4 regions of the Azospira sp. I09 genome follow, and region 1 is predicted to be linked to each of the others. Evidence: riboswitches for the same ligand, from Rfam matches in the RefSeq annotation. Region 1 holds a riboswitch; each other region holds the start of a gene.
What was found. Region 1 has a riboswitch for cobalamin ahead of AZSP09_RS06675 (TonB-dependent receptor plug domain-containing protein). Riboswitches for the same ligand answer to the same signal wherever they lie in the genome.
Positions count from the first base shown of each region.

Region 2: linked by a shared signal. The riboswitch ahead of AZSP09_RS13750 (TonB-dependent receptor) and the one ahead of AZSP09_RS06675 (TonB-dependent receptor plug domain-containing protein) in region 1 are both predicted to bind cobalamin.
Region 3: linked by a shared signal. The riboswitch ahead of AZSP09_RS20205 (acyl-CoA thioesterase) and the one ahead of AZSP09_RS06675 (TonB-dependent receptor plug domain-containing protein) in region 1 are both predicted to bind cobalamin.
Region 4: linked by a shared signal. The riboswitch ahead of cbpA (modified peptide precursor CbpA) and the one ahead of AZSP09_RS06675 (TonB-dependent receptor plug domain-containing protein) in region 1 are both predicted to bind cobalamin.

Region 1 is NZ_AP021844.1:1,433,221-1,440,932, reverse strand. It holds gene AZSP09_RS06690 (cobaltochelatase subunit CobN) at 1-355, opposite strand, end outside; gene AZSP09_RS06685 (DUF2149 domain-containing protein) at 339-680, opposite strand; gene AZSP09_RS06680 (MotA/TolQ/ExbB proton channel family protein) at 658-1,266, opposite strand; gene AZSP09_RS06675 (TonB-dependent receptor plug domain-containing protein) at 1,281-3,560, opposite strand; cobalamin riboswitch at 3,765-4,018, opposite strand; gene AZSP09_RS06670 (ribonucleotide-diphosphate reductase subunit beta) at 4,170-5,354, opposite strand; gene AZSP09_RS06665 (ribonucleoside-diphosphate reductase subunit alpha) at 5,351-7,712, opposite strand, start outside.
Region 2 is NZ_AP021844.1:2,937,592-2,945,303, reverse strand. It holds gene AZSP09_RS13785 (cation acetate symporter) at 1-116, opposite strand, end outside; gene AZSP09_RS13780 (DUF485 domain-containing protein) at 116-436, opposite strand; gene AZSP09_RS13775 (sulfite exporter TauE/SafE family protein) at 681-1,484, opposite strand; gene AZSP09_RS13770 (EVE domain-containing protein) at 1,474-1,929, opposite strand; RNA gene ssrS (6S RNA) at 2,016-2,195, opposite strand; gene AZSP09_RS13760 (cell division protein ZapA) at 2,233-2,562, opposite strand; gene AZSP09_RS13755 (hypothetical protein) at 2,559-2,762, opposite strand; cobalamin riboswitch at 2,905-3,115, shown strand; gene AZSP09_RS13750 (TonB-dependent receptor) at 3,114-5,123, shown strand; gene AZSP09_RS13745 (FecCD family ABC transporter permease) at 5,133-6,113, shown strand; gene AZSP09_RS13740 (ABC transporter ATP-binding protein) at 6,110-6,880, shown strand; gene cobO (cob(I)yrinic acid a,c-diamide adenosyltransferase) at 6,924-7,526, shown strand; gene AZSP09_RS13730 (cobyrinate a,c-diamide synthase) at 7,643-7,712, shown strand, end outside.
Region 3 is NZ_AP021844.1:415,471-423,182, reverse strand. It holds gene AZSP09_RS20205 (acyl-CoA thioesterase) at 142-1,011, opposite strand; cobalamin riboswitch at 1,179-1,395, opposite strand; cobalamin riboswitch at 1,465-1,678, shown strand; gene AZSP09_RS01975 (energy-coupling factor ABC transporter permease) at 1,815-2,492, shown strand; gene AZSP09_RS01970 (energy-coupling factor ABC transporter substrate-binding protein) at 2,489-2,860, shown strand; gene cbiQ (cobalt ECF transporter T component CbiQ) at 2,854-3,585, shown strand; gene AZSP09_RS01960 (energy-coupling factor ABC transporter ATP-binding protein) at 3,582-4,421, shown strand; gene cobM (precorrin-4 C(11)-methyltransferase) at 4,435-5,238, shown strand; gene AZSP09_RS01950 (sirohydrochlorin chelatase) at 5,248-6,234, shown strand; gene AZSP09_RS01945 (precorrin-8X methylmutase) at 6,238-6,918, shown strand; gene AZSP09_RS01940 (cobalt-precorrin-5B (C(1))-methyltransferase) at 6,908-7,712, shown strand, end outside.
Region 4 is NZ_AP021844.1:2,471,305-2,479,016, forward strand. It holds gene cbpB (peptide-modifying radical SAM enzyme CbpB) at 1-867, opposite strand, end outside; gene cbpA (modified peptide precursor CbpA) at 864-1,034, opposite strand; cobalamin riboswitch at 1,121-1,321, opposite strand; gene AZSP09_RS11605 (chemotaxis protein CheW) at 1,475-4,141, opposite strand; gene AZSP09_RS11610 (ATP-binding cassette domain-containing protein) at 4,368-5,276, opposite strand; gene AZSP09_RS11615 (alpha/beta hydrolase) at 5,391-6,029, opposite strand; gene AZSP09_RS11620 ((2Fe-2S) ferredoxin domain-containing protein) at 6,032-6,340, opposite strand; gene AZSP09_RS11625 (VanZ family protein) at 6,376-7,431, opposite strand; gene ilvA (threonine ammonia-lyase, biosynthetic) at 7,533-7,712, opposite strand, start outside.

The DNA of each region.
Region 1 (7,712 bases):
CGTAGGCCTTGGCGCCGCGCCGGTTGATTTCGGCCACGGCGGGGGCAATCTGCTTCGCCAGGTCCCGGCCCATGTTGTAGATCAGGGCCAGGTCGGCCTTGGCCAGGGCTTCCAGGTCCGCCGGGCTGGGCTGGGAGGAGGAGGCGATGTGGAAGCGCACCTCTTTCAGGACCGGTTCCCGTTGCAGCTGCTGCACCGCATTGACCGCCGTCAGGGTGGCCGGGTCGCCGGGGAATAGCACCAATGACAGGGGTCGGGCCTGGGCGGCCAGGCCCAGGAGCAGCAGGGCCAGGCCCAGGAAGAGGTGCCGGAGGTGGAACAGGATCGGGCGCTTGCCCTCAGTCGGCCGGTACATAGACGATCCTCCCGTCGGGCAGCTTGTAGGCGGTGCCGAGGCGTTCGCCCCGGCCCGAGAGCTTCTGGTCGGTGACCTTGGCGGCTTTGATCTCGTTGCCCTTCTTGGTGATGATCTCCATCTCGCCGTTGGCGTTCTTCTTCACCATGGTCACTTCGGAACTGGGGTCCAGCAGGTCCATCATGTTGTAGGCCATGAACAGGGCGATCATCATGGAGACGATGAAGACGATGCTGGCGTCGAAGAGGTTGGCGACCCCGGCGATGGGGTCTTCCAGGGCCTCGCCGTCCAGGGAGAAGCGCCTACGCCGCTGCAGCAACCGCATCGTCGGCCTCCGTCTGCAGGTGGTGGGGGAGGGCCTGGCCGCTTTCCGCCAGGGTCAGTTCGGCGGCGTGGGCCATTTCCCGCACATCGGCCCGCACCCACCGTTCCCGGGAGAGGGCCAGCAGATAGGCGAGGACCCCGGCGCCCAGGCCGGCCACGGTGGCGGTGAAGGCGGTGACCATGCTGCCGGCCATCTTGGGGATGTTGCCTTCGGCCAGAGCGGCCAGGGAAATGCCCATGGGGATGAGGGTGCCCATGAGGCCCAGGGCCGGCCCCACCTTGATGACGAAGCGGATGCGGTCCAGGCGCCGCGACAGTTCCAGTTCCTCGGCCTGCAGCAGCCGTTCCACTTCGATCTCCAGGCGGCGCGGATAGCCCTTCAGGCGGTGCCGCAGCTGGCCCAGGCGCAGCTTGAAGCTTTCCACCTCCGGCAGATGGCCGCGGCGCCGCTGCCAGGCGTCGAACAGGGTGATGCCCAGTTGCAGGGGCACGTAGGCCACCAGCAGGGCGCAGCCGCCGATCACCGGCAGGTAGAGGGCGGTGGAGACTTGGTAGAGCAGTTGCTCGATGAGGGTGACGATTTCCATGATGGCTCCCAGGGTCAGAACGAGGCGCTCAGCTCGATGAAGGCATTGCGGCCGGGCATCTGGTAGTACTCGTAGTAGGTCTTGTCGAAGAGGTTGTTGATGCCGGCGCTGACCTTGAAATTCCTGTCGAACTGGTAGCTCAGCTTAAGGTTGGCCAGCCAGTACTTGCTGACGCCGCCGTAGACGTTCTTGATGACGTCGCTGTTGTCTTCCTTGCTGAACTGCTCGCCGGTGTAGGCGGCGGAGAGGTAGGCGCGCCATTGCTGCCACTGGGCGTCCAGGGCGAAGTAGGCGGTGTTTTTCGGCACATAGCGCAGGCGCTTGCCCTGCAGGCCGGTGCCGCTCTCGTCCCGGGTGATCTGGCTGTCGGTCCAGGTGTAGCTGGCGGAGGCCCGCAGCCAGGAGGCGAGGGGCATTTCCGCCGCCAGCTCCACGCCTTCCACCTCGGCCTGGCCGGCGTTGGTGGCCGTGGCGAAGAAGTCCACATTGGCCAGGCTGCCGCTGTAGGGGCTGAGCTTGCGGTAGATCATGTCCTGCAGCCGGGTGCGGTAATAGGTGGCCTTGGCCGAGCCCTGGCCGGCCAGGGCCGTCTCGATGCCCAGGTCCCAGGAGGTGGAGGTTTCCGGCTTCAGGTTGGGGTCGGCCACCAGCAGGCGGCGGCTGCTGATGCTGGGAGTGGCGTACATCTCGTAGTTGGAGGGGGCACGGAAGGCCTTGCCCAGGGAGCTGCGCACGCTGGTGCCCGGCGTCAGGCGGTAGACCGCCGCCACCTTGGGGGAGAAGGCGGATTCGGAGCGCTCCGGGATGTCCAGATTGCTTCGGGGCGTTCCGACGTATTTCTGCATGTTGCCCCGGCTGCTCCAGCGGTCGTGGCGGCCGCCCAGGTAGAGGGTGAGGTCGTCGCCGACGAAGATCTGGTCCTGCAGGAACAGGGAATTGGTGGTGCTTTCCCCGTCGGACTGTTCGTTGAGGGCGCCGGTGGTGCTGTCGGGATCGCGCCAGCTGGTGAGCTGGTATACCTTGCGCCGCAGGTGGCTGCGGCTGGAGGAGAGACCGACGATCAGGTACTGGTTGCTGCCCGCGGCAAAACCCAGCTGGGCCGAGGCGTCCAGGGTGGTGTTGGGAGTGCTGGTGCGGGTGCCCGGGCCGCCGTCGAAGGTGGCGCCGGTGCCGGAGCCGACGTAGAAGGCCTCCCGGTCGAAGTAGCCCACATTGGCCTTGAGGTCGTAGCCATTGCCCAGCTTGCCGTCGAAGCCGGCGAAGTAGCGGGTCTCCTGGCGGTAGTTGGGATTGCTGGAATTCCAGAAGCTCGATTCCTTGATGCTGCCCAGCTTGTCGCCGTTGATGGAGACATTGCTGGCGGGCAGGGCGAGGGGAGCGCCGTTCTTGCTCAGGTAGTTGTTGAAGCGCTCGAAGCCGATGCTGCTTTCGCTGCGGTTGAAGCCGGCGAAGAAGCGGGACTGGGCATCCAGGCTGTAATAGACCTTGGCATGCAGGTTGTTGGCGTGGGAGGAGATGGCGCCCTGGTCCCCCACCACATAGGCCTTCTTGCCATCCACCGTGGTGGTGGCCCGGCCACCCTGGACCGCGTTGGCGCCGGTGCCGGTGGTGCCCACCGGCAGCACCACCAGGTCGCTGCCGGCGAAACCGGCCATGTCCTCGTAGCCGAAGCCCAGGGTGGCGGCCAGGCCGTTGTCCCACTTGTTGCGGTAGCTGGCTTCCACCGCACTGCGCTCGCCGTCGCCGAAGCCCCGGCTGACCTTGACCCGGGTTTCCTGCTTGGTGGGCACCTTGGTGATGACATTGACCACGCCGCCCATGGCGTCGCTGCCGTAGAGAGCCGAGGCGGAGCCGGGCACCACCTCGATCTGCTCCACCTCGCCCATGGGAATGCCCATCAGGCTGGCCAGGCCGCCGGCGTTGCCGTCGGAGAGACTCATGCCGTCCACCATCATCTTCACCCGGCCGTCGGAGAGGCCGCGGAAGGAGACGATGGGGGCGGTGTTGATGCGGGTGCTGGTGCCCAGGCCGTTGCGCATGTAGAAGCTGGGCACCTTGGCGGTGAGGGCGTCGCCGATGCGCACGGCGCCCGAGGCGTCCAGCTTGTCGGCCGTCACGACGGTGACGGCAGCCGGGGCCTCCAGGGTGGTCTGCTCGATACGCGAGGCGGTCACCACCACGCTGCCCAGTTCCGTCTCGCCCTGCTCTCCGGCGGCCAGGGCGGCCTGGGAAAAGAGGGCGGCGATGGCGGCGGCCAGGAGACGCCGCGGTTGTTGGTTGTTGATGCTCCCCATGTTGCTGTATGACTCCAGTCGATGGCTACCGACCGGGCTTCGGGAAACGGGGGCACAAAGGATGAGGCGCGACCGCCGGCCCGAGGGCAGGCGGCAGAAACTCGGCTCAGAGGGAAAGGCCGGCGCTTCGATTCATGCTCCGCTCCGTCCGCAACCCCGCGGTCGGTGGCAGGTTCGTGCCGGCACCGTCCTTCATGGACGGCGGGCACGCAAAAATCAAAGGCCGGTCTCCGGGCTCGCCAGTCTTGATGTTCCGCCTTCCCAAGCCAGTCGCCGGCCCCGGTGAGGGGGCGACGGGCTGGCTCAGTGGCTGGCGCTCCGGGGAGGAGGGCCGTGGAACATCCGCACTGGCTTACCGTTGCGGGGGCAGCCGAAGCTTGGGGCCGTGATGGCCGTTACTTCGTTCCCGTTTCACCCGGCGGCTGCTGCCGCCGGACACCTTTGACTGCTAATGGCTCCCTGGGGAGCCGGGATCGCAACTGCAGGCGATCAGGAGCGCGATCATACCCCCAATCCCATCTATGACAAAAGTCTGTGTCCTGGGCTGCCCCATCCCCGCCAGGGGCCGGGGCAGCGTCCAGGGCACGACGCCGCTGGTTGCCGCCCGGCTCAGTCCCAGGCCAGAGCGCCGCCGGTCTGGTACTCGGTGACGCGGGTTTCGAAGAAGTTCTTTTCCTTGCGCATATTGGCCTGTTCGTCGAGCCAGGGCAGCACGTTCTCGGCGCCGGGGAAGGGCTCGGCCAGGCCCAGCTGGCGGGCGCGGCGGTTGGCGATGAAGCGGAACTGGTCCCGGTGCAGGTCGGCGTTGTAGCCCAGGATGGGCTCCCGCAGGATGTAGCCGGCGTAGGCCGACTCGGCGGCTTCCGCCTCTTCCCACAGGGCCTTGACCTGGACCGGGTCCAGGGTCAGGTTCTCTTCCTGCAGCAGCTGGCGCACCACCCGGATGCCGAAGGCGCAGTGCAGCACCTCGTCGCGCATGATGTACTGCAGCTGCTCGGCGGTGCCCTTCATCAGGCCCCGGCGCTGCAGGGCGAAGATGGGGGTGAAGCCGTTGTAGAACCAGCAGCCTTCGAAGATGCCGGCGAAGAAGAGGTAGGAGAGGGCGAATTCGTGCAGGTTGTCCCGGTCCGTCAGGTCGAAGTCGGAACGCATCACCCGCTCCAGGCGGCGGTTGGCCAGGGCGATCTTGCCGTGGATTTCCGGCACCACCCGGTAGCGGTTGTAGATTTCCTTCTGGTCCAGGCCCAGGCTTTCGATGCAGTGCTGGTAGGTCCAGGTGTGCAGGGCCTCTTCATAGACCTGGCGGGCCTGGTAGATCTGCAGCTCCGGCGCGCTCATCTTCTCCATCACCGCCAGGCCGATGTTGCGCATGGCCAGGATGTCGGAGGTGGTGAGGTAGGACAGCACGTTCTCGAAGACGTGGCGCTCGGCCGGCGTCAGCTTGTGGTTGTAGTCGTGCACGTCCTGGGCCATGGAGATTTCCAGGGGCGTCCAGTGGTTGCGGTTGGCGTTGAGGAAGAACTCCCAGGCCCAGGGGTACTTGAAGGGCGCCAGCTGGTTGATGTCGGCCTTGCCGTTCACCACCCGCTTGTCTTCCGGGTTGATGGGGGCCAGAGAGATGCCGCCGGCAGGCAGGCGGGGCGCGGCTGCCGGGGTAGTGCCGGCCAGGGGCGCCGCCGTTCCTGCCTGGGCGGGCAGGGGGGCTGGAGATGCTTGCCGGGCGGGCGTTGCAGCCGGGGCGGGCTGGACGGCGGCGGGTGCGTCGTCCCAGTCGTCGAAACGCAGTTGGCTCATTGGCAGGCCTCGCAATCCGGGTTGTCGATGGAGCAGAACTTGGGCTCGGGCGCGGCGGGGGCGGCGGCCCGGTCCACCGGGGAACTGGTCTTTTCCATGGCGGTGGCGCCCAGGGTGCGCAGGTAGTAGGTGGTCTTCAGGCCCTGGGTCCAGGCCAGCTTGTAGATCTCGTCCAGCTTCTTGCCGGAGGGTGCGGCCACGTAGAGGTTGAGGGACTGGGCCTGGTCGATCCACTTCTGGCGACGGGCGGCGGCCCGGATCAGCCAGGTGGGGTCGATCTCGAAGGCGGTGGCGTAGCGGGCCTTCAGCTCGTCCGGGATGCGGTCGATGGGGCCGAGGGAGCCGTCGAAATACTTGAGGTCGGAGATCATCACCTCGTCCCACAGGTTGAGGGCCTTCAGGTCCCGCACCAGGGATTCGTTCACCACCGTGAATTCGCCGGAGAGGTTGGATTTGACGTAGAGGTTCTGGTACTCAGGCTCGATGGCGGCGGAGACGCCGATGATGTTGGAGATGGTGGCCGTGGGCGCAATGGCGACGCAGTTGGAGTTGCGCATGCCGACCTGGGCGATGCGCTCGCGCAGGGCGTCCCAGTCCAGGGTGGTGCTGCGGTCCACTTCCACATAGCCGCCGCGGGCGTCTTCCAGCAGCTGCAGGGAGTCGATGGGCAGGATGCCCTTGTCCCACAGGCTGCCCTTGAAGCTGGAGTAGCGGCCCCGTTCCTCGGCCAGGTCGGTGGAGGCCCAGTAGGCGTGGTAGCAGACGGCTTCCATGGAGCGGTCGGCGAATTCCACGGCGGCCTCGGAGGCGTAGGGCAGGCCCAGGCGGTGCAGGCAGTCGGAGAAGCCCATGATGCCCAGGCCCACCGGGCGATGACGCACGTTGGCGTTGCGCGCCTTGGGGGTGGCGTAGAAGTTGATGTCCACCACGTTGTCCAGGAGGCGCATGGCGGTGCGGATGGTGCGTTGCAGCTTGGCCTGGTCCAGCACCAGCTGGCCGTCCACCAGGATCAGGTGGGCCGGCAGGTTCACCGAGCCCAGGTTGCACACGGCGGTCTCGGAATCGGAGGTGTTGAGGGTGATCTCGGTGCACAGGTTGGAGCTATGCACCACGCCCACGTGCTGCTGGGGCGAGCGCAGGTTGCAGGCATCCTTGAAGGTGATCCAGGGGTGGCCGGTCTCGAACAGCATGGTCAGCATCTTGCGCCACAGCTGCACGGCGGGAATGCGCTTGAACAGACGGATCTCGCCCCGGTCGGCCTTGGCCTCGTAGGCGTTGTAGGCGACTTCGAATTCCTTGCCGAACTTGTCGTGCAGGTCGGGCACGTCGCTGGGGGAGAAGAGGGTCCACTCGCCGCCGTTGATGACCCGCTGCATGAACAGGTCGGGAATCCAGTTGGCGGTGTTCATGTCGTGGGTGCGGCGGCGCTCGTCGCCGGTGTTCTTGCGCAGCTCGAGGAATTCCTCGATGTCCAGATGCCAGGATTCCAGATAGGCGCAGACGGCGCCCTTGCGCTTGCCGCCCTGGTTTACGGCCACGGCCGTGTCATTCACCACCTTGAGGAAGGGGATGACGCCCTGGCTCTTGCCGTTGGTGCCCTTGATGCGGGCCCCCAGGGAGCGCACCGGGGTCCAGTCGTTGCCCAGGCCGCCGGCGTACTTCTGCAGCAGGGCGTTTTCCTTGATGGACTGGTAAATGCCTTCCAGGTCGTCGGAGACGGTGGTGAGGTAGCAGGAGGAGAGCTGGGAATGCCGGGTGCCGCTGTTGAACAGGGTCGGCGTGCTGCTCATGAAGTCGAAGGAGGAGAGCAGGTTGTAGAACTCGATGGCCCGGGCTTCCCGGTCGATCTCGTTGAGGGCCAGGCCCATGGCCACGCGCATGAAGAAGGTCTGGGGCAGCTCGATGCGGCGCTCGTCCACGTGCAGGAAGTAGCGGTCGTAGAGGGTCTGCAGGCCCAGGTAGTCGAACTGCAGGTCCCGCTCGGCCTTGAGGGCGGCGGCCAGGCGTTCCAGGTCATAGTCCTTGAGGCGGGCATCCAGCAGCTCGGCGTCCACGCCGGTGCGGATGAGGCCGGGGAAGGCTTCGGCGTAGCGGGCGGCCATGGCCTCCTGGCTGGCTTCCTCGCCCAGCACTTCGACGCGCACGCTGCTCAGCAGCAGGCGGGCGGCCACCTTGCTGTAGCCCGGTTCCCGCTCGATCAGGGTGCGGGCGGCCAGCACCAGGGACTGGCGCACGGCGGCCAGGGGCACGCCGTCGTAGAGGTTGTGCAGGGCCTGCTCCAGCACCGTTTCGGCAGCCACATCGGCCAGGCCCTGGCAGGCTTCCCGGCATTGCTGCAGCAGGGCGGCCCGGTCCAGG
Region 2 (7,712 bases), 1.5 Mb from region 1:
GCGGCCACGTTCAGGGGCTGCTTTTCAGCCTCGCCGACGGTACCGGGACCGGCATAGGCGGCACCGGCGGCCAGCAGCAGGCCCAACAGGGGCAGGAAGCGGGACAGGTTACGCATTATTGGGCCTCCTTGGTGGCTTCCTTGATCAGTTCGGCGTTGATTTCGTCGAACTTGCCGTTGGCGCGATGCACGTAGAGGCCGGTCATGACCCAGAACAGCAGCATCATCAGGGCGGCGATGGGCCAGCCGATGGTGGCGATACGGCCTTCGCCCAGGGGCGAGGCCAGCAGGGTGGGATTGAAGGCGACCACGGCCATGAAGCCGTAGTACAGGATCAGGACCACGGCAGACAGGGTCCAGGCGAAGCGGCTGCGGGTGGCAACCAGCTTGTCGAACTTCGGATTGTTGCGAATCCGTTCGTAGGCAGCGCTGCTCACGAGTGTTCTCCTCAGTTTGAGTATTTGTTTAGGTCGGCAGAAAAAGACCGACTCCCCCTCTACCCAGCCCTCCCGGCGGGTTTTCCCCAATGTGGGAAACCCGTATTGCGTCCGGGAACGGACATGGATTACGCAATGATATAACAGTTACGCAAATTTCCATACCCGCCCGTATGTCGCGGCGCAAAAACAAAAAAGGGCCCGCAGGCCCTTTCCATATGCATCAAGGTCGGCAAGCCGCCATCTACATGACGCCATGCAACATCTTGGCTGCCAGCAGCACCAGCACGCCGGCGAAAATCCGCTTCAGGGTCGCCACCGGCAGGCGATGGGCCAGACGCGCCCCCACCGGGGCCGCCACCACGCTGCCCGCCATCACCCACAGCAGGGCCGGCAGATAGACGTAACCAACGCTCCAGGCCGGCAGGCCGGCCTCGCCCCAGCCGTTCCAGATGTAGCCCAGGGTGCCGAAGAAGGCGATGGGCAGGCCGAGGGCCGCCGAAGTGCCGATGGCGTTGCGCACCGGCACGTTACACCAGGCCAGATAAGGAACCGTCAGGGAGCCGCCGCCGATGGCCACCAGGGAAGAGAGGGCGCCGATGACCCCGCCCGCCAGCCCCAGGCCGGCCGGGCCGGGCAGTTCCCGGTGGGGCTTCGGCTTGAAGTTCAACGCCATCTGCAACGCCACGCAGGAAATGAAGCAGGCAAAGAACAGGGCCAGGCCCTGGGTGGAAATGCGGGCGGCGAGCTGGGTGCCCAGCACGGTCCCCACCAGCACCCCCGGAGTGAAAGAGCGCAGCGTGTCCCACATCACGGCGCCATGCTGGTGGTGGGTGCGCAGGCTGGAAATGGCGGTGAAGATGATGGTAGCCATGGAGGTGCCGAGGGCCAGATGCAGCATCTGCTCCGGCGGGAACTGCTGGCCGGCGAAGATCATGACCAGCAGGGGCACCATCACGGCGCCGCCGCCGATGCCCAGGAGGCCGGCCATGAAACCGGCGAAGAGGCCCAGACTCACATAGGCCAGCCACCAGAAATCAAAAAACATCGTTCAGCTCCATCAACTTGCGGGTAATGAATTGCCACTCTTCCGCCGTCACCGGGGTGATGGACAGGCGGCTGCCCTTTTGCAGCACTCCCATGGCCGCCAGGGCCGGATGGCACCGCAGCTCGGTCAGGGCCACGAAGCGCCCGCGGGCGACGAAGGCCACATCCACGTTGAGCCAGCGGGGCTGCCCGGGCGAGGATTTGGCATCGAAATAGGGACTGGCCGGATCGAACTGGGTGGCATCGGCGTAGGCGGCGGACGCCACCTGACCCAGGCCGGCGATGCCCGGCACGGCACAGCCGGAATGGTAGAAGAGCACGCCGTCGCCCAGCTTCATGGCATCGCGCATGAAATTGCGGGCCTGGTAGTTGCGCACGCCGAACCAGGGCACCCGGCCGAGACGGGCCAGGTCGTCGATGGACACTTCGTCCGGCTCGGATTTCATCAGCCAGTAAGCCATGGGCGAACAGGGGAAAAGAGGGGCCACAAAAGGAAACAGCGCGGTGGATTGCTCGCACCGCGCTGCTGTATTAGGCCCCCGCCTGTGCCGTTAGGCCGGCATCCTGAACCTGAGTTCAGAGTGGTCGCTTGCCGTCCGCATCAGGTGCACCCGACGAAGGGCGCTCACAACAGCGGATGAGTGGTTCGCGGCCGATGCCAATTAGCATTGGTTCAAGGAATATATGGCCTTGACGAACACCGCAGGGGACAATCGGCGGAAACTTTTTCTGGTGCGGCCAAGAAGGCTTCAGAACAAGGGTTCCTGGCCTTGGAGGGCCGCGTCCAACTGTGTTTCCATGGCTCCGATTCTACGCTGAAAGTCAGAGCCGTCAACGGGGGTTTCAGGATTTTCTGCGGGGCTCTCCGCCTTCCCGGCGGAAAGCAGTTCGTGGGCGATATTCAGGGCCGCCATGACCGCCACGCGCTCGGCGGCAGCAGTCTTACTCTTGGCTGCGATGTCCTGCATCTTGCGGTCCACATAGGCGACGGCAGCCAGCAGCGCTTCCTGTTCGCCGGGCGGACAGGCCACCCGGTATTCGCGGCCGAGGATGGCCACGTCGATGAAATTGCCGCTCATGCCTTGCCCTCCTCCGGCAACTGCTCGGCCAGCGCCTCGAGGCGGACACGGGCCGCCTCCATGCGCTCGACCAGACGCAGGCGCTCGTCTTCCGCGCTGGCCAGTCGGGCGCGCAGTTCCTGGTTCTCGGCCCGCAGGCTGTGGCAGAGGTTGACCACCTGCGCCACCTTGCCCTCGAGGGCATCCAATTGCTTAGTCATAGGCGCGAACTATAGAGGCCAAAAACACGCAAGGTCAAGGACTAAGACCATATTTTGAATGTGTTTTATGCCGAAGCGCCCAGGCGCCGGCCTCGCCATACAGGCAGGTATGGAGTACCATCCGCCCCCGTTGTTCCACCAGGGACAACGCTCCGCGTCAGGTGCCGCGGGAGGAGTCCTCCTCCGCGGTTAAACGGGAAACAGGTGCGCGCCGCCAGCAGCGGCGCAATGCCTGTGCTGCCCCCGCAACGGTAAGGAAGTGCGGGTCCATCACGATGCCACTGGGTCACCCCCGGGAAGGCGATGGATCAAGACTTCCGAGCCCGGATACCGGCCTGAACGGAATACCGAGTGAGCCGGATCGGCCCGACCACCATCAGCTCACTTCCTTCGCCACCTTCCGGCATTGCGGGGACGCTCGCCGGATACGAGGAGTCTCACCTCATGAAACCATGCATTTCCCTTTCTGCAGCCTCCCTCGGCCTGCTGTTCACCGCCCACACCCACGCCCAAAGCACGGAACTGGAAACCATTAAGGTAACAGCAACCCGCGTTGCTTATGCTGAGGCAGACGCCGCCTACGCTGCCGAAATACACACCCGGCCGATGATTGACCGCTCCGGGGCCCAAACCCTTTTCGACTACCTAGCCCAGCATAGCTCGGTAAATGTTGCCCCCAGCTTTGGCAACCGTTTTACCCCCATGCTCGACATGCGCGGCTACGGCAGCGAGAACGGCTACCAGAATATTGCCGTCAGCCTCGACGGACAGCGCCTGAACAATATCGACATGGTGCCCCAACTGCTGGGCGCCATTCCCTTATCCGCCATCGACCGTATTGAAATCACCAAAGGGAGCGGTTCCGTTCTCAACGGGGATGGCGCCATGGCAGGTACGATCCAGATTCATACCCGCCCCTATTCAGGTATCTCTATCGGCGCCTATACCGGTACCGACGGCGCGCTAGGGCTGAACACTGCTGCTGGCACGCAAGGCGAGAACTACAGCATTTCCGCCAGCGCCGACCACAGCAAGCATGGCGGATATAGTCAGGCGGATATCAGCGGCCATAAGGATTCCTCCGAAATGCGCAATGAACGAGCTGCGCTGAAGGTACGTCCTCTGCGTGATCTATGGCTGAACGTCGATGTCTCCAGTACCTACATCGACACTCGCTACCCCAACGCACTATCCCAAGCCCAGTTTGATGCAGACCCTTCACAAGCCGGTGCCACCAGATATACACATCAGCAATTCACTACCGACCAATGGCGCCTGGGCGGCGAGTGGAGCCTGAACGACAGCACCAAACTCACCTACGCTCATCGCCGGGAAGACAAGCACTCAGAGTTCGTCGGCACCTTCAAGGCAGACTACGACATCGAAGGCAACGATCTGGCCGTGGTCCACACCGGCGACACCTTTGACCTTACAGCAGGCTTCCAGAGTACGGACGGCAATCGTATCCAGGCATTTGATCAAACCAAGAAAAACAGCCGTGCCTACTATGTTCAGGGCGTCTATCGCCTCGGCGACACCACTCTGTCAGCAGGGACGCGCAGAGAAAGCGTTCGCTATGAGCATCTACCCGCTGGCGGCGCTCAATTGTCCCGAGAGCGGGACCTGGATGCCTGGGATCTGGGCATCAACCAGCGGCTAGATAGCCGCTATTCCGTTTTCGCCAACCTTAACCAAGCCTTTCAGGCGCCGGATGTTGACAGATTCTTCGTTGGGGGCACCTTCAACGCCTTCATAAACCCGGCCAAAGCGAAAACCTTGACGCTGGGGCTCAATCGAATGGCACCGGGAAACCGCTTCAAGCTTGCTGTTTTCCGAAGCAATCTGGACAACGAAATTTATTACTACAACACCGGAAACTGGCTGACCAGCTTCAACACCAACATCGACAAATCCCACAAGTACGGCCTGGAAGTCCAGCAGTTCTGGCAAGCCACGCCTCAATTGTCGCTGAACGCCAACTACGCCTATACCCGCTCAATCATCGATAGAGAAAGCCAGGGCAATGGCGCCTTCGATGGCAAGGAACTTCCCGGTGTCCCCCATCACAACCTCGCCCTATCCGGAACCTATGCCTTCACCCAGCGCTCGGAACTGACCCTAAGCCAGAACTGGCGCAGTGACAGCTACGCCATCGGGGATTTCGCCAATAACCGCAGTCAGCGCCAGGCTGCTTACAATCTGACCAACCTCACTTACCGCTACCGCCTGCAAGGCTGGGAACTGTTCGCCACGGTCCAGAATCTCTTCGACCACAAGAACGGCATCTGGACCAGAGACAACGGCATCTATCCGATCAACTTCTCTCGCAGCGCACTGGTCGGTTTCAAGGCCACTTTCTAAAGACCAACCATGCCCTCCCGCCGTCGTGCCCTGATCGTCATTGCCCTGCTGGTGCTGCTGGCCGGGGTGAGCCTGGTCGTGGCCCTGGCGGTGGGCAGCATCAGCATTCCCCCCGGCGTCGTCCTGCAGGGGCTGCTCGGGGACGCCGAGGCGCCGGGCTACGCGGTGGTGCATAACCTGCGCCTGCCCCGGGCCCTGGCCGCCTTTGCCTGCGGCGGGCTGCTGGCGGTGGCCGGCTGCCTGATGCAGGTGCTGCTGCGCAATCCCCTGGCCGATCCCTATGTGCTGGGCATCTCCGGCGGCGCCGGGGTCGGCGCCCTGGTGGCCATCCTGCTCGGGCTGTCCGCCTTCGGCATCAACGGCCTCGCCTTCAGCGGCGCCCTGGCCGCCACTTTCCTGGTCTTCGGCCTGGCCCACGGCGACGGCTCGTGGACCCAGACCCGCCTACTTCTCACCGGGGTCATCGTCGCCGCCGGCTGCGGCGCCCTGGTGGCCCTGATGCTGTCCCTGGCGCCGGAGCACAAGCTGCACGGCATGCTCTACTGGCTGATGGGCGACCTCTCCCAGGCCACCGATGCCCGGCCGCCCCTGCTGGCCCTGGCGGCGGCCCTGCTGCTGGCCCTACCCTTTGCCCGGGAACTTAATCTGCTAGCCCGGGGCCTGGCCACGGCCCAGGCCCTCGGCGTGGCCGTGGTGCGCCTGCGCCGGCTGGTCTATGTGGTGGCTTCCCTGGCCACCGCCACCGCCGTCACCACCGCCGGCTCCATCGGCTTCGTCGGTCTGGTGGTGCCCCATCTGGTGCGCCTGGCGGTGGGCAACGACCAGCGCCTGCTGCTGCCCGCCTCGGCGCTGGCCGGCGGCGCCCTGCTGGCCCTGGCCGACACCCTGGCCCGCACCGTGGCGGCGCCCCAGCAGCTGCCGGTGGGGGTGCTGACCGCCCTCATTGGTGTGCCCGTGTTCCTCTTCCTCCTCACCCGGGCGCCGCGATGACTGCCTTGCTGCAAGCCAGCCGACTCACCGTGCGCATCGGCGACCGGGAGGTCTGCCGCGACCTGGAACTGCAACTGCAGCCGGGGGAACGGCTGGCCATCCTGGGACGCAACGGGGCCGGCAAGTCCACCCTGCTGTCCACCCTGGCCGGCCTGCGTCCGGCCCAGGGCGGCGAGGTGCGCCTGCAGGGGCGCAGCTATGGGGAACTGGGGCCCCGGGCGGCGGCCCGGCAACGGGGCTGGATGGCCCAGACCCAGGCCGACGCCTTCGCCTCCAGCGTGCTGGAGACGGCCCTGGCCGGGCGCCATCCCCACCTGGGCCGCTGGGACTGGGAATCGGGCGCCGATGCGGAACTGGCCCGGGCCGCCCTGGCCCGGGTGGGGCTGGCCGGCATGGAACAGCGGGAGACGCCTTCCCTCTCCGGCGGCGAGCGCCAGCGCCTGGCCATCGCCACCCTGCTGACCCAGGCGCCGGACCTCTACCTGCTGGACGAGCCCCTGGCCCACCTGGACCTCTCCCACCAGATCACCGCCCTGGAACTGTTCGCCGGCCTGGCCCGGGAGCGGGGCGCCGGCGTGGTGATGGTGCTGCACGACCCGGGCCTGGCCGCCCGCTACTGCGACCGGGCCCTGCTGCTGCAGGGCGACGGCACCTGGGAGAGCGGCCCGGTGGCCGAGATCCTCACCGCTGCCCACCTTAGCCGCCTCTACGGCCATCCCCTGCGGGAGGTGGAGGACGGAGGCAGCCGCTGGTTCATCCCCTGCTGATTCCCGCTTCTTTTCCCTTTTTCCCCGATTCCCGGAGTTCCCCATGAGCGACGAGCGCAACCAACGCCACAACAGCCGCATGGCCCGCAAGAAGGAAGTGGTCGACGCCAAGATCGCCCAGGCCAGCCAGGAGCGCGGCGTCCTGCTGGTGCATACCGGTAACGGCAAGGGCAAGAGTTCCGCCGCCTTCGGCGTCCTCGCCCGGGCCCTGGGCCACGGCCACAGCGCCGCCGTCATCCAGCTGGTGAAGAGCCGCTCCGACACCGGCGAGGAAGGCTTTTTCCGGCAGCAGCCCCGGGTGCACTGGCACGTCATGGGTGAAGGCTTCACCTGGGAAACCCAGGACCGGGAGAAGGACCTGCGCGCCGCCCGGGCCGCCTGGGAGCAGGCCTGTGTCTACCTCGCCGACCCGGCCATCGACCTGGTGATCCTGGACGAGCTGACCTACGCCTTCAAGTACGGCTGGCTGGAACTGGATGCGGTGTTGGCCGCCTTCGCCGCCCGCCCGCCGCACCAGCACGTCATCGTCACCGGCCGCGCCGCGCCGGAGGCCCTGGTGGCCGCCGCCGACACCGTTACCGAAATGGGCATGGTCAAGCACGCTTTCCAGGCCGGCGTCGCCGCCATGCCCGGGATCGAGTTCTGAAGGGCCGCCGGCCTGACCGGCAATAGACACGGGCATCCTGGCGACGGCATGCCGCCGATGCCCGTCCCGCCTGCCTCCCAGGCCATCCCCCCAAAATCTCCACCGAGCCGCCGCCCATGACTTCCCTCGCCTGCCCCGCCCTCCTCGTCGCCGCCCCCGCCTCCGGCCAGGGCAAGACCACCGTGG
Region 3 (7,712 bases), 1.0 Mb from region 1:
TAACGGCCCGCCACCGCTGAATTGGCTCGACTATGTCACACCGCGGTGGGGGCCGCTGCCCGGCCGGGCAGCCTGCCGCCTGCCGTTCCGCGCCGGAAACCGGGAACGCCCGCCCCGGCCGGGGCGGGCGAAGGCCGGAGCCTAAGCCAGACGCCGCCCCAGGGGCTGGGGCACGGGCACCGGGCGGCCGTCGTAGCCCACCGCCACCATGATGAAGCGGCCCCGGGTGCACAGGCGGCGCTGGCCGGTGAGCAGGGCCTCTGCGTGCAGCAGCACTTCCACCGTCATGGAACTGTTGCCGATGGCCACCACCCGGGCCGCCAGGTCGGCGATCTCCCCTTCCAGCACCGGCGCGTGGAAGTCGATGCGCTCGGAAGCGGCCATCACCACAGGCATGCGGGCCTGGCGGCTGGCCGCCACCATGGCCGCCTTACCCAGCCAGGCCAGGGCCTGGCCGCCGAAGAGGCTGCCGTGGTGGTTGGTGTGGCCGGGAAAGACCATCTCCACCATGGCCGTCACCGGGCCGATGCCGGGCAGCTGGGCGAAGCTCTCGTCGTCCTCCTGCAGCGGCGCCCCTGGACCGTCCACCGCCACCAGGGTGAAGTGGGCGGTGGCGCTGGTCTCCCGCAGCCCGGTGGCCAGGTCCTCCGCCGCCAGGGCCACCTCCACCTGCACCGAGCGCCGGCCCCGCTGCACCACCCGGCCGGACAGTTCCACCAGGCGCCCCTGGGGAATGGGCTTGCGGAAGTCGATGCGGCCGCTGCTGGCGGTGACCATGGGCCGGCGGGTCTCCCGGGTGGCCACCAGGAAGGCCAGCTTGTCCATCATGGCCATGGCGGAACCGCCGAAGAGGGTGCCGTGATGGTTCACCTGTTCGGGGAAGACCACGTCCACCATGAGGGTGGCCTGCTGCTGCCGCGGCGAAGTGGACGAAGTGGGGGCGGGATTGGCTTCTACGGGCTGGGCGGCCGTCCCCACGACGGCGCCGATTTCCATTGCTTCCATGCGCATGCGCAACTCCTTGGATGAAGCGGAGCGGGAGCATCGGAGAAGGGCGAACACCCCGGGCCGCGGCAAAGCGGCTCGGAGCGGCAGGCAGCCGAGAGCGGACAACGATGACAGTCAGGGAATGCGCGCATTTACCTTCCTCAGGGGACACCCCGCCCCAACTAGGATTGATATGAAGTAATGCCGCGGCAGGTCTCCTGACTTGCGGGTCGTCACGTTGCGCCAGCCTTCCCGGCAGTATCGCCAGTGGCAAAGAGTGGAGCGCAACGCTCGCCGCCTACAGTTGCGGGGGCAGTTCCGGACTGGAGTCGGGGCGTCGCCGCCCTGTCTCGCACCGGATTCCCTTTTCATCCCCTGGAGGGGGGAACCGAAGCGGGGCCAGTCTAACCCGCCCCGACCGATTCGCCAAACGCCGCGCCTGGCGCGGCGGATTGCCCAGCCCGGGGGGAGTGGGCTATCATCCGCCCCGATTCAGGTGCCGTGCCTCGCGCTCTGCGGGGACGGTGAAACGGGAAGCCGGTGACTCCAGGGACCACCCAGGACAGTCCGGCGCAGCCCCCGCTGCTGTAAGCCAGACGACGCTGCCTCACGCCACTGTGGTTCATCACGGGAAGGCCGGCAGGGAAGGATGAAGGCAAGCCAGAAGACCGGCCTGACATCACAAGTTGCACCATTCCCCGGGGTGACGGGAACGGTTCTGGTGATTTGCCGCCTCCTCGCTGTTCCATCCGCCGCGGCCCTTTATCCGACCTGCCACAACTCCCCCGCCTGGTGCGCCACCGTCATGCTCGCCGAGGGAGAGACTCATGCACATCATGGAAGGCTTCCTGCCCATCGAACACGCCGTGGGCTGGAGCGTCGCCGCCGCCCCCTTCGTCGCCTGGGGCATCCGTTCCGTGAACCGCCGCATCCGCGAAAATCCCGAGCAGCGCATGCTGCTGGGAGTGGCCGCCGCCTTCACCTTCGTCCTCTCGGCCCTGAAGCTGCCCTCGGTCACCGGCAGCTGTTCCCACCCCACCGGCACCGGCCTGGGCGCCGTGCTCTTCGGTCCTGCCGCCATGGCCCCCATCGGCGCCGTGGTGCTGCTGTTCCAGGCCCTGCTGCTGGCCCACGGCGGCCTCACCACCCTGGGCGCAAACATCTTCTCCATGGCCGTGGTGGGACCCTTCGCCGCCTACGGCATCTTCGCCCTGGCCCGCCGCCTCAAGGCATCCCTGGCGGTGAGCGTGTTCCTCGCCGCCAGCCTGGCGGACCTGCTCACCTACGTCACCACCTCGGTGCAACTGGCCTGGGCCTTCCCCGATCCGGTGGGCGGCTTTGGCGCCTCCTTCCTCAAGTTCGCCGGCATCTTCGCCCTCACCCAGATTCCCCTGGCCATCAGCGAGGGCCTGCTCACCGTGGTCATCTGCAACGCCCTGGCCCGCTTCAACCCGCAGGAACTGCAGGACCTGGGCGTGGCCCCGGCGCCGGAGGTGCGGGCATGAAGCGCCACCAGAACCTGCTGCTGCTCATCGCCGTGGTGCTGCTGGCGGCCCTGCCCCTGTGGCTGGTGGAACGGCCCCTGGGGCCGGACGGCCAGCCGGCGGAAATCTTCGGCGGCGCCGACGGCGAGGCCCAGGCCCTCATCACCCGCATCGCCCCGGACTACCAGCCCTGGTTCCAGCCCCTGCTGGAGCCGGCCAGCGGCGAGATCGCCTCCCTTCTCTTCGCCCTGCAGGCGGCCCTCGGCGCCGGCTTCATCGGCTATTACCTGGGCTGCGCCCGCACCCGGGAAAAGCTGCGCCGGGAACAACGACGCGGTGAAGCGGCAGCCCGGTGCGAAGACAAGGACCAGGAAGGGCCGGCGTGCTGATCGAGCAGTCGGCCTACGCCAACCGCTGGCGCGGCGTGGCGCCCCAGGCCAAGGGCCTCTTCGCCCTGGGCGGGGTGACGGCCGCCTTCGTCGCCGCCGCCACCCCGGCCGCCGGGCTCGGCGTGGCCGCCCTGCTGGCGGCCGTGACCATCGGCGGCGCCCGGGTATCGCCCCTGCTCTATCTGCGGGTGGCGGCCCCGGCCCTCTTCTTCCTCGCCATCAGCGCCCTCTCCCTGGCCATCTCCGTGGATGGGGGCGGCCTGCAGGCCACCGCCGCCGGCACCCACCAGGCCGCCGTGGTGGCGACCCGCTCCCTGGGCGCCCTGGCGGCCCTGCTGTTCCTGGTGCTGACCACGCCCCTGAGCGACCTCATCGCCCTGCTGTGCCGCCTGCGCACCCCCGAGGTGCTGCTGGACATCATGGTGCTGTGCTACCGCACCCTGTTCGTCTTCGCCGCCGCCCTGCAGGACATGCGCGCCGCCCAGGCCGCCCGCCTCGGCCACCTGGACCGCAGCCGCCTGCTGCGCAGCCTGGGGCAGATGGCCGCCCACCTCACCCTGCAGGTGTGGCAGCGTTCCCACGCCCTGCACCTGGCGGCCCTGGCCCGCAACAACGACGGTCCCCTGCGCTTCCTCGGCAGCCGCCACCCCCACGCCCGGCGCGATGCCGGCCTGGCCGGCGTGGCCGCCCTGGCCCTGGTGCTGCTCGCCTGGAGCGGCCGGTGAGCGTGCCCCTGCTGCAGCTGGAGGACGTGCACTACCGCTACCCGGACGGCAGCGCGGGCCTGGCCGGCTGTTCCCTGGGCGTTTCCCGGGGCAGCCGCAACGCCCTCATCGGCGCCAACGGCTCGGGCAAGACCACCCTCTTCCAGCACTGCAACGGCCTGCTGCGCCCCGCCGCCGGCCGGGTGCACTACGCCGGCGCGCCGGTGGACTACGGCCGGACCGGCCTGCGCGCCCTGCGCAGCAAGGTGGGCCTGGTCTTCCAGAATCCGGACCGGCAGCTTTTCTCCGCCAGCGTGCGGGAGGACGTCTCCTTCGGCCCCCTCAACCTGGGCCTGAGTGATGCCACCGTCGCCGCCCGGGTGGAAGCCGCCCTGCAGGCCGTGGGCATGGACGACCTGGCCCACAAGCCGGTGCAGAACCTGAGCTTCGGCCAGAAGAAGCGGGTCTGCATCGCCGGCGTCCTGGCCATGGAGCCGGAGCTCCTGGTGCTGGACGAACCCATGGCCGGCCTCGACCAGGCCATGCAGGAGGAACTGCTGGCGGTGCTGGACGGCCTGCACCGCCGGGGCATGACCATCCTCCTGGCCACCCACGACATCCACTTCGCCTACCGCTGGGCCGACCGCATCCACCTCATGGCCGCCGGCCGCTGCTGCGCCAGCTTCGACGCCCCGGCCCTGGCCGGGCACGAGGCCGAGCTGGCCGCCATCGGCCTGCGCCTGCCCTCGGTGATCGGCCTGGAACGGCAGCTGCGGCAGCGCGGCCTGCTCCGCGGCGACACCCCCATCCACAGCTGCAGCGCCCTCCTGGCCCAGCTGCAACAAGAAGACTGCTGAGAAGGAACATGCCATGACCCCAGCCACCCTCGGCAAGATCTGGTTCGTCGGCGCCGGCCCCGGCGACCCGGACCTCATCACCGTCAAAGGCCGCCGCCTGCTGGAACAGGCCGGCGCCATCCTCTTCGCCGGCTCCCTGGTGGACCAGGCTGCCACCCTCTACGCCCCGCCGGGCTGCGAGATCCGGGACTCCAAGGACATGACCCTGGAGGAAATGACCTACTGGCTGCTCCAGGCCAGCCGCCGCCACCAGACCGTGGTGCGACTGCAGACCGGCGACCCGGGCCTCTACGGCGCCCTGGTGGAAATGACCCGGCCCCTGGACGAGGTGGGCGTGCCCTGGGCCGTGGTGCCAGGCGTCTCCTCGGCCCTGGCCTCAGCCGCCGCGGCGGGCGAGACCCTGACCCTGCCGGAAGTGACCCAGACGGTGATCCTCACCCGGGTCGCCGGCCGCACCCCCATGCCCCCGGGGGAGGAACTGGAGGCCCTGGCGGCCCACCGTTCCACCCTCTGCATCTTCCTTTCCATCACCCTGCTGCACGAGGTGCAGCGCGCCCTGCTGGCCGCCGGCTGGCCCGAGGATGCACCCATCCTGGTGGTGCAGAAGGCCTCCTGGCCCGGGGAGGAGAAGATCGTGCGCGGCACCATCGCGGACATCAAGAAAAAGTGCCAGGCGGAAAAGATCGCCGCCCAGGCCATGATCATCGCCAGCCCGGCCCTCGGCGCCCGGGACTGGGAGGACATCGCCCGCTCCAAGCTCTACGACCCCAGCTTCACCCACCGCTTCCGCAAGGCCAGCGTGGGCGAGGCCTCCTGAGAAATGCCCATGACCTTCAGTGCCCAAGACACCACCCTGCTCCTGGTCGGCCACGGTTCCCGCAACCGGGACGGCAACAAGGAAATCCTCCATTTCGCCGCCCAGTGGCGGGAACGCCACCCCGGCTGGCGCATCGAGGTGTGCTTCATCGAGCACGCCGAGGTGTTGCTGGATGAGGGCCTGAACCGGGCCGCCGGCAATGCGAAGAAGGTGGTGGTGATCCCCTTCATCCTCAACGCCGCCGGCCACGTGAAAATGGAGCTGCCCCACGCCGTGGAAGAGGCACGAGCCCGCCACCCGGGCGTGGACTTCCAGGTGGTGCGCCACCTGGGCATGGGCCGGGAGATTTTCGAGGTGCTGCAGGGCCAGCTGGACCGGCTGATGAAGCAGCTGGACATGCCCGACCCCTGCACCACCGGCGTCATCCTGCTGGGTCGCGGTTCGTCGGACGCCGGCGCCAACGGCGAGCTGGCCAAGATGGCCCGCTGGATCTTCGAGGACAACGACCACGAGCTGGTGGACATCGCCTTCACCGGCGTCACCTGGCCCCGGCTGGAAACGGCGGTGCAGCGCCAGGTCAAGCTGGGCATGACCCAGGTGGCCATCGTTCCGGTCTATCTCTTCACCGGCGTACTCATGGAGCGCATCAAGGCTCAGGCCGAGCGCCTGCAGCGCCAGTATCCCCAGGTGGCCTTCGCCCTGGGCACCCACTTCGGCTTCGACAAGGGCATCTTCGACCTGCTGGACGCCAAGGTGGGCGGCGATGAACTGCCCGAAGGCAGCCTGCTCGAATGCGACGGCTGCAAGTACCGCCTGGCCGCCGAGGACGAGCACCTGCACGACCACAGCCACACCGCCACCCACGACCACGGACATGAGCATGGCCACGCCCACGGCGGCTGCGGCCACCAACATGGGGGCAAACATGATCACGATCATGGTCACGGCCATTGCCATGGGCACAATCACTCCCACGATCATCACTCCCACGGGTAAGCCATGAACCACAACGCCAACGTCGTCACCGAACAGCTCACCGCCGCCGGCCGCGCCATCGAGCACGATTCCTTCGCCATCATCGACGCCGAAGCCGGCCCCCACGCCTACAGCGCCGACCAGTGGCCGGTGGTGCGGCGCATGATCCACGCCAACGCCGACTTCGAATTCAACGGCCTCACCGACTTCCATCCGGCAGCGGTGGAAGCGGGCCTGGCCGCCATCCTCAAGGGCGGCACCCCCATCGTGGCGGACGTGGAAATGATCTGCGTCGGCCTCTCCGCCAGCCGCCTCAAGCACTTCGGCGTCACCACCCACCACTTCATTTCCGACGCCGACGTCATCGCCCAGGCCCAGACCGAGGACACCACCCGGGCCGTGCAGGCCATGCGCAAGGCCCATCGCCAGGGCCTGCTGGACGGGGCCATCGTCGGCATCGGCAACGCCCCCACGGCCCTCATCGAAGTGGTGCGCCTGATCAAGGAAGAAGGGGCCCGTCCGGCCCTGGTCATCGGCATGCCCGTGGGCTTCGTCTCCGCCGCCGAATCCAAGGACCTGATGGCCGAGGTGCAGGACGTGCCCTGGATCGTCATCCGCGGCCGCAAGGGCGGCTCCACCCTGGTGGTGGCGGCCATCCACGCCCTCCTCGGCGTCGCCGAAGCCCGCCAGCGCAATGCCGCCTGAAGCCGCCAACAGCGCTCCCGTGAACAGCGAAGCGCCGCCGCCGGCCGAGAAGGTCCGCAAGGGCACGGCCAAGCGGGAACGGGGCAATCGCACCGGTTTCACCACCGGCGCCAACTCGGCGGCGGCGGCCGTGGCCGCCACCCAGGGCCTGGTCCAGGGCCAGGTGCCGGGCCAGATTTTCTGCCGCCTGCCCAACGGCCAGGAAGTGCCCTTCCAGATCACCGACGGCCGCGTCGAGGGCGAAGGCATGCCCCTGCGGGCCCACGCCGTCAGCATCAAGGATGCGGGCGACGATCCGGACGCCACCCACGGCGCCCACATGACCGCCGACGTGGTGCGCATTCCCGGTGGCGGCGGCCAGGTCATCCTCAAGGGCGGCCCGGGCGTCGGCGTCGTCACCAAGGAAGGCCTGGGCCTGGAAGTGGGCGGCCCGGCCATCAACCCGGTGCCCCGGCGCAACATCAGCGACAACGTGGCCCGGGCCGGCGCGTCCATCCTGGCCGCCGGCGACAGCCTGGAGGTGACCATTTCCGTGCCCGGCGGCGAGGAGATGGCGAAGAAGACCCTCAATGCCCGCCTCGGCATCCTGGGCGGCATTTCCATCCTCGGCACCACCGGCATCGTGCGCCCCTATTCCACCGCCGCCTTCCGCGCCAGCGTGGTCCAGGCAGTGGACGTGGCGGCGCGCCAGGGCCAGACCAGCGTGGTGTTCACCACCGGCGGCCGCACCGAAAAATTCGCCATGAAGCAGTTGCCGCAACTGCAGGAAGCCTGCTTCGTGCAGATGGGGGACT
Region 4 (7,712 bases), 1.0 Mb from region 1:
GGTCCGTTCCAGGGCGGCGATGAAGGCCCGGGCGAAATCCCCGTCCGCCGGCTTGACCCCCCGGGCGCCGGAAAGGGTGCAGCGCACCGCGTTGAGCATGCAGGTGGGCACCTGGTGGCGATGGAACAGCTCCACCATGTCCGTCAGGTGGGCCAGGTTCTCCGTGGTGCAGGTGGTGATGACGCTCCAGGAGCCGTAGCCCTGGAGCCGCTCCATGGCCCGCAGCACATGCTGGTGCACCCCCTGGCCGGCCCAGGTGTGGCGGGTGGCGTTGGTGATGGGGGCGGTGGGACCGTCCAGGGAAAGGCCGATGCTGACGTTGCGCTGCATGAGGAAGTCGGCGGCGGCATCGGTGAGCAGGGTGCCGTTGGTCTGCACACCGAAGGCGAAGTCGTCCTGGAACAGGTCGATGGCGGCGAACAGGGCCTCCCGGTTCATCAGGGGTTCGGCGCCGTGGAAGATGAGGCGGGGCTTGCGCGCCCCCTCGCCGCCGTCCATCACCGTGGCGAAGTATTCCTTCAGCCGCTGCAGGGCCCCCAGCAGCCGTTCCGCCGGCATGTCGCTGCCGTGGCGGCGCAGGGTGTCGGGGATGTAGCAGTAGGTGCAGTCCAGGTTGCAGCGTTCCGTCGGGTTCACATAGACGCCGGAGGGCTTCAGCTCGAAGCGCAGAGCGTGGATTTCCTGGGCGAACCTTGCCGCCTGGGCCTGGAAGCGCTCGGCCAGCTCGCTGCCGCACAATTCCGCCTCCACCCGGTCCTTGTCCACCAGGGACCAGAAGGCGGTTTCCGGGTGCAGCAGGGCCACGTAGCGCTCATGGCCGATGTCGTAGGGCTGCAGCCGGCGCAGATGGGGAGCCGGACCGTTCACTTGGCCGCCTTCCGGTCCATCAGGACGTAGTGGGAGAGGCCGATGCCGTCCGGGTTGCAGGACTTGCGGCTGGCGATGACCGGGGCCGGGGCGGCTGCCTGGGTGGGCAGGGTGGCAGCCTGCTGGGCAGTGGTGGCTTGGCTGGTAACTTGAGTGGTGGCTTTCATGGGGTCCTCCCGCGAAGGTATGAAAAAAAGCAAAAGGGCTCCGGCGGCCTGTCTCGAAAGAAACATGCCGCCGGAGCCCTTTGCCTGGAACTCCACGACTTCCGCCCGTCTTCTGGCTTACGGATCGACCGGTCCTGCTACTGGGTTCCCCCTTCCCGCCGCATTTTCTGCGGCAGTGGGTGGCGTGGAAAAACTGCACCACGCCGTGGAACGACCGTCCCCGATTACAGCGGCGGGCCCGCCACGGAGTTGCACCGTGTTCCGAAAGCGGAAGCCGAATGGGGGCGGATTCTGGCCGCCGGCCCGGGGAGGGTCAAGGCCGACGGCAGCCGGATTTGATCCAGGTAAAGCGCCTCTGTCCGAGGTCGGATTTTTGCCCGGCAGCCCGGCGCCTGCCTCCTTTCCCTGCCTCCTTTCCCTGCCCCCTTGCCCTGCCCCCTTCAGCGCCCGCCTCCGGGCCCGCCGATGGCCCGCAGGGGCGCCGCCGGGCGCGGTGCCTCGCCGCCCGCGGCGGACTCCGGCTTTCTCTGGGCAGCGCCGCAGATGCGCTCCGGGTCCAGCACCTGGAGGATTTTTTCCCTGTCCGGCTGGCGCGGCTTGATGATGGCCTGCACGTAGCCGGCGTCCTGGCGGATCATCTCCGGGATCGGCTCCAGGCGCTCGGCGTCGAATTCGGGCACGGCATAGAGATCGTCCACCAGCAGCCCCATGAGGCCGTCCCGCACCCGCACCACGACGATCTGGCTGTGGTTGTCCACCTCCTTGGCCGGGTAGTTGAGGAGGAAGCGCATATCCACCACCGGCACCAGGGTGCCGCTGTCGCCGCCACCGCCCTGGAAGCTGATGACGCCGCAAAGATAGCGGCGGGAGCCGCTCATGGGGGAAAGCCGGGCCGGGTCCACCGCCTCCAGCACTTCGGCCGCCGGCAGGCCGTACACCTTGTCGCCGACGACGAAGGTGGCCAGCTCCACGCTCTGCCCGCCCCGGGCGTGCAGGTCGCCGTAGCTGCCTTCCAGCACCGCCGGGCGCCGCTCCCGGGGGGCCGCGGCGGCACTGCCGTCGCCGACGGGAACGAACACCAGGGCCACCACGTCGTTGCTGTAGTCGCCGCTATTCTTGAATTCCCGGTAGCCGAAGGAGGCGGTGCTGCCGACGATCCAGGTGCGCCCGGCCAGCTGCACCACCCGGGAGCGGCCCTCGCCGTTGGCGGCGGAGAAGAGGCTCTTATCCAGTTTTTCCACCTCCAGCAGGCTTTCCGCCGGGAAGCGTTCGTCGGAGGAGGCAATGATGCGGCCGCTGCGCTCGGCGAAGACGGCGAAGGCCCCGGCCTGGGGCGGCAGGGAATCGGCCAGCATGGCGGCGAACTGGGGCGCTGCGTCGAAGACGATGCCGATGCCCCCCACCACCTTGGCCGGATCGTCGGGATGGCGGATGGCGGCGTTGTAGACGTAGGTGGGGCGGCCGCCGTAGAGCCAGCTCTTCTCGAAGGGGGAGACGCAGTAGTGCTGGGTGCTGGGCAGGTAGAAGACGGACTGGACCCAGCCCGCATCCACCTTCTTGCCCACCAGGTTGAGGCTGTCGCCGTGCAGGTTGGAAGCGGCGACGATGGTGCCGGAAAGGTCGTACACGAAGAGCCGGGAATAGACGGTGTACAGGCTGTTGATGTATTCCAGGATGCCGGCCATGGCCTGGGCCTCCGCCTCGCCGGGACGGCCGGCGGCCATGCTGCGGCGCAGGGCCGAGGTGAGGGCCCACCAGCGGCAGTCGTTGGCCCGCTCGTAGAGGTTGCGGTCCATGATGTCGATCATCAGGCGGGAGATGAACTGCACGTCCTGCAGGCTGGAGGAGATGGCGGTCTGGTAGAGGTCGGCGATGGAGCGGGCGAAGAGGTCGCTGGTGCGGTCGCCGGTCTCGGAAATCTGCTGCAGCACGGATTTGAGCTTGAGCAGGTCGCCCCGCTTGTCGGCAGCCATGATCTGGCCGTTCCACACCACCCGGCGCAGGGAGAGGTTGATGCCCTCGGCGCCCCGGGCGATGTCGGCCAGGGCCGGGCAGAAGGTGTCGGCGTGGGCCAGCACGCCCTCCAGCACCTCCGCCGGCAGGCTCTCGGCGGCCTGGCCCAGGCCGGCGCGGAAGGCGGAGCTGACCGGCACCATGACATGGCCCACCCAGCCGGGCCCGACGTAGCCCTGGTAGCCCCGGGTGGGGCAGGTCCTGGCCAGGTATTCGCGGCCGCCCCAATCGACGATGCGGTAATCCGCATCCCGCACCTGCTCCAGGCGGCGGCCCAGGGGCACGTGGTCGGCATCGCTGGAGGCGATCACCGTGCCCTGGGCGTCCAGCAGCAGCATCACCGAACGGTCCTCCCGGCGACGCAGGTTGCGGAAAATGCTCTCCGTCTCGTCGGCGAAGCGGAAGCACAGGCACAGCACCCCCAGGGGCTCGCCGCTGCCGCCGTCGTCGATACGCTGGGAGTAGATGAGGGCCCGCTCCAGACCGGGGCGCAGGTCGCTGGCGCGGAAGGTCTCCACATAGCCGTCGGTGTGCAGGGTCTGTTGCAGCAGGGGGTCCTGGGAGAAGAGCACGGGGCTGGCGCCGTCCAGGTGGGCGATGACCCGGCCATTGAGGTCCAGCACCAGGATTTCGTCGTACACCGTGTATTTGTCCCGGTACTCCTGCAGGCGGCGCAGGATGCGGGCCTTCTCCCCTTCCAGGGTCTCCTGGTCCGGCGCCTCCTTGCGCTGGCGGATGAAGTCCCGGATGTCCTCGTCCGTGGCCAGGAAGCCCACGTCGGCGGTGCGCTCGTAGAGGTTGCGGATCAGGATGTCCACCGCCACCTGGGCCTTGGAGCCGATCTCCAGCACCACCTTGCGGATGTTCTCCTGCACCAGGTTCTCGATCAGCTGCCGCTCCAGGCGGCCGAAGCCTTCCCGGGTAGCACCCATGGTCGGCAGGATGGTCTTGGCCTCGGCCGGGCAGTTCATCTTGGCCGTGGCCTCGATCATGCCCCAGGTGAAATTGAGGTTCTCCAGCTGCTTTTCGCACTGGGCGACGCTGCGCATGAAGGGGATGAAGGCCTCCACCAGGCCCTGGTTGTCGTCGTGCATGGCACTCCTCCTAGGATGGCGCCGGCGGTGGGCGTGAGGGCCCCTGCCAGTCGGAATACGGGAGGTCGTGCGGTGGTGGTCGGGCCTTATGGGGAACAACAGGCAGCGGGCTGGCCCTGGGCCGCTGCCGGCGCCCGGGTCGATGCCCGGGTCATGGGTGGGGAGATTGTAGCGTGAAGCCCGGCTTTGCATAGCCCCCGGGAATTCCCGGGGCCGGAGGCGGCCCTCAGTCCCGCAGTTCGCGGCCGGTGAGCTTGATGAACACGTCTTCCAGGTTGGCCGCCCGGTGCACGTAGTGCAGGCCCGGGGCGGCGGTCAGGGCCTCCAGCAGGGACGCCGGTTCGCGGCAGTAGAAGAAGGCCGTCTCGCCGGAGATTTCGCAGCGATCCGCCAGATGGCCGTGACCCTCGGCCCAGGCCGGGGCGTTTTCGCCGTAAACCTCCACCACCTGGGGCTCAATGTGGCTGGCGATCAGCTCCCGGGGGCTGCCCTGGGTGATCAGGCGGCCGTGGTCGAGCACCGCCAGCTGGTGGCAGAGGCGCTCCGCCTCGTCCATGAAGTGGGTGGTGAGGATGAGGGTCTTGCCCCGGGCGGTGAGGGCCTTGAGGCGTTCCCAGATGAGGTGCCGGGCCTGGGGATCGAGGCCGGTGGTGGGTTCGTCGAGGAAGACGATGTCCGGGTCGTTGACCAACGCCCGGGCCAGGGTCAGGCGCCGCTTCATGCCGCCGGAGAGGCTTTTCAGGGGCGACTTTTCCTTGCCGCCGAGGCCGGCGAATTCCAGCAGCTCGGGAATGCGGGCCAGCACCGTGGCGTCGCTGAGGCCGAAGTAGCGGCCGTACACCAGCAGGTTCTCGGCCACCGTGAAATCCGGGTCCAGGTTGTCGAACTGGGGCACCACGCCGGTCCGCAGACGGGCTTCCCTGGCCGCCTGCGGCACGGGCAGGCCGTTCAGCCGCACCGCGCCGGACTCCGGGGCCGTGAGGCCGAGGCAGCAGCGCAGGGTGGTGGTCTTGCCGGCGCCGTTGGGCCCGAGCAGGCCGAAGCAGGTGCCCGGCTCGACGGCAAAGGAGACGCCGTCCACGGCGGTGAAATCGCCGTAGCGCTTGACCAGGGATTCGACGATCAGAGGTTGCACAGGAGCCCTATCCATTTCTGTTTGAGCCCTGCCCGGGAAGGCAGGAGGGATGCCGTTCTCCGGCCGGGCAAGGCGGAGATGCCCGTCCTTGCTGGCTGCCACGGCATCGGTTGGTCAGTGTTTCCAGGCGCGGGTGATGATGTCTTTCAAGACGTGCAGGCGGCGGTGGAAGAAATGGTCCGCCCCCGCCACCACCACCACCGGCAGGTCCATGGGCTCGGCCCAGGCCAGCACGTTTTCCAAAGGCACCGTTTCGTCCTTGGAGCCGTGGATGACGATGGTGTCCGGTGCCACGGCGCTGGTGTTGTACTGGCGCGCGCCTTCCACATGGCCGGAGGCGGTGCCCACCAGCACCAGGCGCTGGGCCGGGTGGCCGGCTTCGGCCAGGCGGGCAGCCACCTTGGCCTGGACGTAGGCACCGAAGGAGAAGCCGGCCAGCACCACGGGCAGGTGGCCGAAGCGCTCCTTCGCATATTCCAGCACCGCCAGCATGTCATCGCTCTCGCCCTGGCCCTCGTCGTGGCTGCCTTCGCTCTGGCCGACGCCGCGGAAGTTGGGGCGCAGGGCGGCATAGCCCAGTTGCACCAGGGTGCGGGCCAGGGTCTGGGCCACCTTGTTGGTGTTGGCGCCGCCGAAGAGGGGATGGGGATGGCCGATGAGGGCGATGCCCTTGGGCGCCCCCGGGTTCTCCAGGATCACCTCGATCTTGCCGGCAGGACCGTCGAGCAGCAGCAGTTCGGGTTCGACGCGCATGGTCAGATCTTCAGGCGCTCGACGATGCGGCCGTGGAGCAGGTGTTCCTCCACGATCTCGTCGATGTCGGACCTGTCGAGGAAGGTGTACCAGGTCTCTTCCGGGTAGATCACCATCACCGGGCCGTTGTCGCAGCGGCCCAGGCAGCCGGCCTTGTTGATGCGCACCTGGCCGGGACCGTTGCGCTTGGCAGCGGCCACCTTGTCCTTGGCGTAGGCCATCAGCTCGCTGGCCCCCAGGGCGTTGCAGCAGGTTTCGCCGTCGGGGCGCTGGTTGCAGCAGATGAAGGCGTGGTGTTGGTAGTAGCTCATGGGGCAGTCCGGTAGGGAAAAACGTCGGGATCGGATTATAGCCGCCGCCCCAGCAGCATCAGGTAGGGCAGGGCGACGAAGGGCCACAGGGCGGCCGTCAGACGGGTAAGACCGTTGAAATTGAAAAAGTGCCCCTGGCGCCAGGCGGCCAGGGCGGCGGCGGAATAGGGATTCTCCGGCGCCAGGTTCACCAGCACCGTGGCCGCCATCAGGGCCAGGCCGGCGAGAACGATGCGCCAGTTGGGCGGCAGCCAGGCCAGCACCGCCAGCACGATGCCGCCCCACAGCAGGCCCAGGCGCGCCCCCTCGCTCCACCAGATGAAGGCGTCGCCGGGACTGACCAGCACCGCCAGGGCCAGGGACTTCACCCCCAGGGCCGCCAGGATCAGCAGGGGCGGGCCAACCCAGGCCGGCCAGCGGGGCGCCAGCAGGGTGCGGGCAAAGAGGCCCAGGGCCACCACCGAGGTGCCGACGATGAGGGCCTCCACCAGCTGGAACACGGGCGGATCGAAAGGCACGGCCAGGGGCAGGCCCAGCAGGCTGCGCAGGTCGCCGCTGCCGAAGAGCAGGGTTTCCGGCGACAGCTGGGTCACCAGCCACAGGCCCAGCAGCACCGCCCCCAGTTCGGCATGGGGCAGGTCCGCCACCAGGCGGCCGTGCCAGTGGGTCAGGCGCAGGAACAGGCGCTCGCCGTGGAAGAAGGCGGCCAGGGCGCCGAGCAGGGCCCCCAGGGCATTGCAGGCCAGGTCCAGGTTGGAGGGGACCCGGCTGGGCAGCCAGGTCTGCACCGACTCCAGGCCGAAGGAAAGGCCGCTGCCCAGCAGCACCGCCAGCAGGCTGGGCAGCAGGCGCGGCAGGACCGGCATGGGCAGGGCCAGGGCGAGGAGGAAGCCGAGGGGCAGGTACACCCCCACGTTCACCACCAGGTCGAAGGCTGTCCAGTAGCGGGGCCAGCCGGCCTCGAGGAAGGCGAAGGGGGACAGGCCCAGGTCGCGCCAGCCGGCGAAGGGGTGCAGGCTGGCGTAGATCACCAGCAGGACGTAGGCCAGGGCCAGGTAGCGGGCGAGGACGGTACCGGGGCGGGAGAACATGGCGGGGGACGGGCGGAGGGGAATCCGGAGGGCGTCGACGGGTTTTCAGTATGGCACAGGCGGGGACGGGGCGCCCCTCCGGCGCCGCCGCCCCGGCGACCTCAGCCGAGGAAGAGCTTGTAGGCCGGGTTGGCCGTCTCGTCCCAGTGGTGGTAGCCCAGCTCCTGGAGGAATGTCTGGAACTCGCCCATCTCCGCCGGCGGCACCTGCATGCCCACCAGCACCCGGCCGTAGTCGGCGCCGTGGTTGCGGTAGTGGAAGAGGCTGATGTTCCAGCCGGA